4 regions of the Mesorhizobium sp. 1B3 genome follow, and region 4 is predicted to be linked to each of the others. Evidence: predicted binding sites of a transcription regulator. Region 4 holds the regulator's gene; each other region holds the start of a gene.
The links. Region 4 encodes PhoB, which activates phosphate uptake and scavenging genes when phosphate is short. Its sites were predicted from a motif close to TGTCATNNANCTGTCAT; they were not measured.
Positions count from the first base shown of each region.

Region 1: the regulator PhoB is predicted to act here: its motif matches at 1,089-1,105, upstream of ACCO56_RS08455 (LTA synthase family protein).
Region 2: the regulator PhoB is predicted to act here: its motif matches at 1,239-1,255, upstream of ACCO56_RS10380 (glycerophosphodiester phosphodiesterase family protein).
Region 3: the regulator PhoB is predicted to act here: its motif matches at 1,180-1,196, upstream of ACCO56_RS14055 (esterase-like activity of phytase family protein).

Region 1 is NZ_JBJHDO010000002.1:718,806-721,007, reverse strand. It holds gene ACCO56_RS08460 (glucan ABC transporter ATP-binding protein/ permease) at 1-868, shown strand, start outside; gene ACCO56_RS08455 (LTA synthase family protein) at 1,111-2,202, shown strand, end outside.
Region 2 is NZ_JBJHDO010000003.1:284,933-287,134, forward strand. It holds gene rpsI (30S ribosomal protein S9) at 1-68, shown strand, start outside; gene ACCO56_RS10380 (glycerophosphodiester phosphodiesterase family protein) at 136-1,182, opposite strand; gene speB (agmatinase) at 1,351-2,202, shown strand, end outside.
Region 3 is NZ_JBJHDO010000004.1:433,776-435,977, forward strand. It holds gene ACCO56_RS14055 (esterase-like activity of phytase family protein) at 1-1,123, opposite strand, end outside; partial or broken gene ACCO56_RS14060 (YegP family protein) at 1,405-1,584, shown strand; gene ACCO56_RS14065 (anhydro-N-acetylmuramic acid kinase) at 1,945-2,202, opposite strand, start outside.
Region 4 is NZ_JBJHDO010000024.1:32,372-34,573, reverse strand. It holds gene ACCO56_RS32560 (ABC transporter substrate-binding protein) at 1-652, opposite strand, end outside; gene phoB (phosphate regulon transcriptional regulator PhoB) at 793-1,482, opposite strand; gene phoU (phosphate signaling complex protein PhoU) at 1,562-2,202, opposite strand, start outside.

The DNA of each region.
Region 1 (2,202 bases), on a different contig from region 4:
AGGCGCCAAGTTGGAAGAGTTCTACCGGCTCGAGGATGCGGTTGCCGACCGTCGTGAGCCCGACGGCCAATGCGACATCGAGCGGGTCAAGGGTCATGTCCGCTTCGAGGACGTCAATTTCGCCTTCCCGAACTCGAATGTCGGCGTCGAAAACATCTCTTTCGATGTGCCGGCTGGTAAGACCGTTGCGATCGTCGGCCCGACGGGCGCAGGCAAGACCACGCTCATCAATCTGTTGCAGCGCGTCTATGACCCCGCCTCAGGCCGCATTCTCGTGGACGGTGTGGATACCCGTACCGTAACCCGCAAATCGCTGCGCCACTGCGTCGCGACGGTGTTCCAGGATGCCGGCCTGTTCAACCGCTCTATCGAGGAAAATATCCGGATCGGGCGCGCCGAGGCGTCTTATGACGACGTTCATGCCGCCGCCATCGCCGCGGCCGCGCAGGACTTCATCCTTGCCAAGAGCGAAGGATATGACACGCAGGTCGGAGAACGTGGCGGGCAGCTCTCCGGTGGCGAACGCCAGCGCATCGCCATCGCGCGTGCTATCCTGAAGGACGCACCGATCCTCGTGCTCGACGAGGCGACAAGTGCCCTCGACGTGGAGACCGAAACCCGCGTCAAGGAAGCCATCGACCGGCTGCGCGCGAACCGAACGACCTTTATCATCGCCCACCGGCTTTCGACCGTGCGTGACGCCGATCTGATCATATTCATGGACAAGGGTCGGATCGTCGAGAAGGGCAGCTTCGGGGATCTATCCGCCAGCAACGGCCGTTTCGCCGGCCTGCTGCGGGCCGGTGGCCTGCTCACCGACGACGAGGTCCGTCGCGTCGCCCACATCGCGATCAAGGAAGTCGCCTGAATCAGGCAAGGCGGCTCCCGCCCAGGGGGCTGCGATCCCACGGTAAAGCCAGAGCCTGCGATACAGGCCCTGGGGGCGGCTTGTGGCGGGTCAAACTCCTAACCGTTTCAGAGAGTTACCGCCTGTTATGGGAATTGACCGGTTTATCGGTGCAAATCATCAAAAAAGCCTTCTTTTCCGCCTCCTTTTTCTGATGTCGCGCGTTAAGTGTGACGCCCGCATGACGGCTGTATGAAAGTCGCATGACATTTTTGTCGCGTACCGAGGATATTGATTTGGCCAGGATCATTGCGAAAGCGCGGGAGAAAGATGCCGCACTCTGGCAAGACACCGCGCAGGGCTGGCACGAGGCTTGGCCTGTCCGTCTCGCCATATCCGCGACCATCGCGCTGGTTGTGTCGACTTTGCTCGCGTTTTCCATCGAATTCGTCGCCCGCGGTTCGTTCGCTTCGGCACTTTCTTTCTTTGCCGAGGCGCATCGCCCGAGTTGGACGACCATCGGCCTGTTCCTGCTGTTGACGCTCGGGCTCGACGGGCTCCTTGGACGTCGCTTCCAGTCGATGCTGATCGTTGCCCCTGCTCTGCTTATGCTTGCCTGGATCGGCCAGCAGAAGGTCCATTATCTCGGCGATCCGCTCTATCCGACGGACTTTCTTTATTACCGCCAGATCATCGAGTTGATGCCGCTGCTCGTTCGCGAGCGCCCGCTGACGGGATTGGCCATGGCGACGGGAGCCATCCTGGGTATGGCGCTCTTCGTTTTCGCCTGGCGCTTCTGGCGCGCGCGGTTCGCACCGATTTCGATGAACGGACGCGTGATGCGCATGGTCTTGGCGGTTCCGGCGCTGGCTTTCTTCGTCTCGATCATGGACTACGGCGCATTCTCCTGGACGCGCGACCGGCTCCACATTATCCCGATGATGTGGGACCAGCGGGAAAACTATGCCTTCAACGGCTTCACCCTGGCCTTCGCGCTGAACGTTCCCATGGCGCATGTTCCCGCTCCCGCAGGCTACACGCCGGAGGCCATCGATCGCATCGGCGCAGCGCCACGCGAAGCGGTGATATTGCCGGACGAAAAGCCCGACGTCGTGATCGTGATGAGCGAATCCTTCTGGGATCCGACACGCCTGCCCGGGATCAAGATCTGGCCGGATCCCATCCCGACCACCCGTTCCATGCAATCTGGCCATGTCTTCTCGCCCGAATTCGGTGGCATGACCTCCAATGTCGAGTTCGAGGCTCTCACCGGCTTCTCGAATGCGTTCCTGCCCTATGGCAGCATCCCCTACCAGCAATATGTGCGCGAGCCGCTTCCGTCGCTTGCCACTTTC
Region 2 (2,202 bases), on a different contig from region 4:
GTACGGTCGAGCGTAAGAAGTACGGCAAGGCCAAGGCCCGCCGCAGCTTCCAGTTCTCGAAGCGCTAATTGCTTCCGGCATCCATCGCGATGCAGAATCGACCAGGCCGCCTCCGGGCGGCCTTTTTCATGGCTGTCATTCGGCTGACGATTCCGCCGCGGCGTGCCGAGCCGGCACGTCAGCATACGGCCTTCGATAACCGTTGAGCGTGAGCCACTCGATCGCAGCGCCTGGCTCGTCGGTCTGGATCACCGTGGCGCCGCGCTCGGCCCAGAAGCCATAGGTTTCCCGCGGGAAGGCTGCCGCGACGGCAAGCTCGTCGCCACGACCGCCCGAAAGCATGCCACCCGCCTTGTTTGCGATGGCATATGTATTCACCCAGAGATGCCAATCGCCGCGGGCCGCGACGGCCCGGGCGCGCGCACCGAACAGCGGCCCGCCATCTCCGGTCATCGGTTGCCCGGCGGCGTGCCAATGGATCATCTCGACAGCATCGGCCGAGAAGGCCTGCGTCGCCGCTTCCAGGAAATCGACGTCCCGCACGGCGTCGTCCGCAATGATCGGCATGAAGGTCACGTCCGGGCCGATCCGTTCGACGATGCGTCGCGCCTCCGCGATCCTTTCGGCGCTCCAGAGGTTCTGCTTGACGACGAGTTGGTCGGCGATTCCTAATTCACGCGCCACGGCGACGATGCCCGGAAGTTCGAAGATGTCGAGCTTGTTGTCGATATTGACGAAGATCCGATCCCGCGTGACCGAGAGCATCTCGGCGAGCGTCGGCACGGTCTCGTCCGATACCGCGCCGGTTCCTTCGATCACGAGCCGGCAGGACTTGAGTTCCTCAAGGGTCCGTTCCGCAAGGATCCCTTTGCAATTCGAGCTGCGGTCGAGCCAGGTGTCGTGAAAGACGACATAGACGCCGTCCTTCGATTTCTGGATATCGAGTTCGACCATCTCGGCTCCAACCCTGACGGCGTCCTCGACCGCCGCTATCGAGTTCTCGGGAAAACGCGTCTTATCAGCTTGGAGCCCGCCGCCACGGTGGGCGACCACCATCACATGGTCCCGCCACTGATTGGCGTTGAGCAGCCGGTCGCGGATGGCCTCAACGCGCGATTGAGCCGACGCCGGCATCCAGGGCAAGGCTGCCATCAGGCCGAGCACGGCGGAGAAGCGGATCATGCGCACCGGAATCACCCATGGCTGACATGTTGCGCCGGGAGGGATAGCGGCTGCCCATGACAGCGTCGTGACTTGCTCCGGGCAAGTACGGCCTGTCAAAAGGGGTCGCAATCGCGGGGAGAATGTCCAATAAGTGTGCCTCCCAAAACAGTGAGAGGGTTATCCAGCATGCCGTCATCGTCGATCGATCATGCCTTCACTGCGACGAAGAACACGGGGCGGGCGGGCGATCCGACCTATGCGGGGGCACTCTCCTTCATGCGCCGGCGTTTCACCAAGAACGTCAAAGGCGCCGACGTGGTGGTGTGGGGGGTGCCGTTCGATGCCGCCGTGACGAACCGCCCCGGCGCCCGGTTCGGGCCGCAGGCGATTCGCCGGGCGTCGGCGATTTTCGACAACGACCCGCAATATCCATTCAATGCCGACCTTTTCGCGGATCTCGCCGTCATCGATTACGGCGACTGCCTTTTGGACAGCGGCAATCACCAGAAGACGCCGGCCACCATCGAGCGTGAGGCGGCGAAAATTCTGAAGAGTGGCGCGTTCCTGCTTTCGCTGGGAGGCGACCACTTCATCACTTGGCCCATCCTGAAAGCTCACGCCGCGATCCACGGCCCGCTGGCGCTCGTCCAGTTCGACGCCCACCAGGACACCTGGCCCGACGATGGCAAGCGCATCGACCATGGTTCCTTTGTAGGGCGCGCCGTGCGGGAAGGCGTCATCGATCCCGATCGTTCCATCCAGATCGGTATCCGCACCCATGCGCCGGACGATTTCGGGATCAGGATCCTGCACGGCCACGATGTCGAGGAGATGCGCGCCTCCGATATCGCCTACGCGATCACCGAGCGCACGGACGGGCGCAAGACCTACGTCACCTTCGACATCGACTGTCTTGACCCGGCATTTGCGCCGGGTACAGGCACTCCTGTCGCGGGCGGCCCCTCCTCCGCCAAGATCCTGTCGGTGCTGCGGCAGATGACCAAGGTCGACATTGTCGGCGCCGATGTCGTGGAGGTC
Region 3 (2,202 bases), on a different contig from region 4:
ACCCGATCTTGCGCACGGCGTTACCGGCATTCTCGTCGGTCATCTCGATCTTGTAGACGCGCTTGACCTTGGACGCCTGGGCGAAGCAATCGGGTTTCGGATCGGCCGGATCGGCACAGGCCTGCGCTGTCACGCCCGCGCCATTGTCGCGCTCGATGACAAGGGCGGTCGTGGCGTCGATCATGTTGAAGTCGCCGATCGCTTCGCCACCTTCCGCAAGCGGATAAAGCCAACTTCTGCCGGTCCATTTCTTGCCGGCGACATCGAACTCGACGATCCGCAGCGCCGTCTTCCCATCCGCTTTTTCGACAGACCCGTCGGGCATGTAGCGAGGGCCTTCCAGAAGGCCATAAAGCTTGCTGCCGTCCTTCGACATGGCGAGGCCCTCATAGCCACCGGAACGCTTCAGGTTGAAGACAGGGTTCTTTGCCGTGGGGTTGGCAGGCAGCGCAAGCTCCGGATGATCGGGGGAACGCACGGATTCGTCGTCCACCATGGTGGCGAATACGTCGGTCAGCCTGCCTTCCCTGTCGAATTTCAGGAGATAGGGTCCAAACTCGTCGCCGATCCAGAAACCGTCGGAGACCGGCTGGATCGATTCGATATCGAAATCCGCGCCCGTGAGGAAACGGTTGTCGCTGCCTTCCAGAACGATCGGGAAAGGTGCCTTCTTGTCGGGATCGGTCAGAAAAACCGTCTTCATGCGATCCACGGAGCCGGCTTCCCAGTCGAATTTCAGATGATGAAGCATAAGGGCCGCGTCGCTGGAATTCAGCTTGCTGCCGAAACCATTGTCCGAAAGAGACCAGAACGTGCCATCCCCGTTGGCCTTGATGCCGGAGAACCCCTGCACTGGTTGGCCGTCGAAAGGCAGTGAAAGTCCCGTCGGCCGCAAGCCGTCCTTGCCCGGCACCGTGCCGAGACCTCCAGCCCGGCGCCGGTCTGACGTCGTGAATTTTCCGGACGTCCGGAGATGCTGCGGGGCATTCTCCGGTGCTTTCACCATGGTATTGGCCGGAAGGATCGCATGCCCGACGAGCTTGGCGGCGAATTCCTGTTCGTCGGCGGGAGCAGCAGCGGTCAGCGCGATGATCGCGGCTGCCGCGAGAAGTGAACGTCGCATGGAAAGAACCTGTTTCCCTGAGGTGGATTGGAACAGCCTCCAGCTATGTCCGCCCCATGTCGGACGGGTGACATTTGCATGAAACTTTGATGATCTCCGCCGGCCATCAGCGCCAAGCCATTTTCGCGGCATCGACGAAAACCCCGGCATCCTATTGAAAACAAGGGATTTTCAGCGAGCGAGGCGGGACAGCTCCAGCGTGTATACTACAGTCGACATACTTCTCGCTTCGTGTCACCTTTCCCGTGCTTAGAATCACCCGAATACTAAGGGGACGTTTCATGTCTAGCTTCGAAGTCTACAAGGACAAGAAGGGTGAGTTCCGCTTCCGTTTCCGTGCGGGGAACGGCGAGCCAGTGTTTGCGTCGGAGGCGTATAAGACCAAAGCGTCGGCTCTGAAGACGATCGAGTCTATCCGCAAAAATGCGGCGGATGCCGCACTGAAGGACATCACCGTGGCGCCGAAAGCGGCTCCCGCCAAAACTGCCAAGCCTGCCAAGAAAGCTCCGGCCAAGGCCAGCACGGGAGCAAAAACCGCTGCAAAGGCTAAACCGGCTGCAGCGGCCAAGTCGACAGCAGCGGCAAAGACGACTACCGCTGCAAAGGCGAAGGCACCTGCGAAGTCAAAAACAGCCGCCGCCCCGAAAGCCAAAAAGGCTGCCCCGTCGAAGGCAAAAGCTACGAGTTGATCGGGTTCGATCGGCACCGGCATGCAAGCATGATTTCGGCTTTGCTCCGGCTCTGTTTCTGCAGGCCGGGGTATTTGTGGCGGGAGGCTTCAGCGGGAATGGTGGCGCTGGCTCTTGTTCAGCCTCATAGTGTCATGGCGTCGCGAACACGCCGCCCGTTACGGCTTCACGGCACCCGGTCGTCGTCGGAAAAGTGAGGGGCAGCTCTTCGCGGGCCCTGACCGCAAGGTAGGCCCATGCTTCGGCCTCCATGGCATCACCGTCGAGGCAGACATCCTCCGCCAGGACGACCTCGGCATCGACAACACCTGCGCGAAGGTCGCGCAGAATGTGCGGGTTCTTGCGCCCACCGCCGCAAATGACCCAAAGCTTCGGCTGCTCCGGCATGTG
Region 4 (2,202 bases):
CGGAGGCGCCGACGAAGACGGCGTCGGGCTGGGCGGCGACCAGCTTCAGAACCTGACCGGAAACGGACGTATCGGGCCGGGCATAGCGTTCCTCGGCGATGAGGTTCAGCCCATAGTCCTTGCCCATCGCCTTGAACTGGTTGACCCAGAGATCACCGTAGGAATCGGAGAAGCCGATATAGCCGACATTCTTCACCCCATCCTTCTGCATCCTGGCGAAGAGGGTGCGGGCGATGAGATCGGCGGCCTGCGGCAACACGAACGTCCATTTGGCGCCGGCGACATTGGGCGGCACCGGCGAGCAGGCGAGGTGCGGCGTGCCGGTTTCGGTCGCCACGCTGGAGACAGCGATGGATGCCGGAGTGAGCGCCGAGCCGATGATGACGTCGACCTTGTCGTCATTGGCGAAGCGCCTTGCATTGGTGGTCGCGACCGACGGGTCACCCGCGTCATCGAGCACGATGACGTTGAGTTTTTCGCCGTCGATTTCACTGGGCCACAGCTCGACGGAGTTCTTGAGCGGAATGCCGAGCGCCGCTCCCGGTCCGGTCGACGAGACGGTGACGCCGATCGTGACGTCGGCGCTGGCCGCCCCGGCCAGCAAGGGAAGCAAGAAGGTGGCGGCAGCCGCCGCGCGAATGAATCTTTTCATGCCAGTCCTCCCGATTGAGCGGATGGCGGCAGCCGCCCCCGCGCCAATTGTTATATTGTATAAGTATTATTCGGGAGTCAACGAGCCTCGCGAAGCGAGGTCGGATGAGGGGTTTTCGAGCGCCGGACAAGAAGGATCGTCTACGCCTCGTTGATGGCGTAGCCGGCGCCGCGGATGGTGCGGATGACGTCGGGCGCGCGCGGCGTGTTCACTGCCTTGCGCAACCGCCCGACATGGACGTCCACGGTGCGCTCGTCGATGTAGATCGTCTCGCCCCAGACATTGTCGAGAAGCTGGCTGCGCGAGAAGACGCGGCCGGGATGCTGCATCATGAATTCCAGCAGCCGGAACTCGGTCGGGCCGAGCTTGATCTCGCTTTTCTTGCGGTAGACGCGGTGCGACTCGCGGTCGAGCACGATGTCGCCCACCTTGAGCACGGTCGACAGCACTTCGGGCTTGGCCCGGCGCAGCAGCGCCCGCACCCGCGCGATGAATTCAGGCGTCGAGAAGGGCTTGACCAGATAGTCGTCGGCGCCGGTGGAGAGGCCGCGCACGCGGTCGCTTTCCTCGCCGCGCGCCGTCAGCATGATGATCGGCAGCCGCTCGGTCTCCGGCCGCATCCTGAGCCGACGGCAGAGCTCGATGCCGGAGACGGCCGGCACCATCCAATCGAGTACCAGGAGGTCGGGCACGTTTTCCTGAAGGCGAAGCTCGGCTTCGTCGCCGCGCGTGACGACCTCCACCTGATAACCCTCGGCTTCGAGATTGTAGCGCAGGAGAACGCAAAGCGGCTCCTCGTCCTCGACGACCATGATCTTGGGTGCAATCATCCGTCCTTGGCCTCCGTGGGCTAAGCAGGTTTCGAAAAAGTGGCCGACGTTTTTCCGACAGAAACCTGCTTGGAAGGGATTATTCGGCGAGCGCGATCTGCGATGTCTCGTCGAGCTTGGGGCGCTGCACCGGCAATTGCTCACCCGTCATCACATAATAGGCGTTCTCGGCGATATTGGTGACGTGATCGCCGATCCGCTCCAGATTCTTCGCGCAGAAGAGCAGATGCGTGCAGGCCGTGATGTTGCGCGGATCCTCCATCATGTAGGTGAGGAGTTCGCGGAAAATGGCCGTGTACTGGATGTCGATCTTCTCGTCGTCGGCGCGCAGCTTCACCAGCGCCTGCGTGTCGCGCGCCACATAGTGCTCGACCACGGCGTTGACCTGGACGAGCACCAGCGCCGACATCGCCTCGATGGAATGCGACAGCCCGCGCGGCATGACGCTCTGGCCGACCGCACCGACCCGCTTGGCGATGTTCTTGGCGAGATCGCCGACCCGTTCGAGATCGGCAGCCATGCGGATGGCGCCGACCACGGCCCTCAGATCCTGCGCCATGGGCTGGCGCTTGGCGATGATGGTGATGGCACGCTCGTCGAGCTCGCGCTGCTTGGCGTCCATCACCGCATCGTCGGAAATGACGCGCTGGGCGAGCGCGGTGTCGGAAGCGAGCAGTGCCTTGATCGAACCTTTCACCATCGCGCCGCCGAGATCGCCCA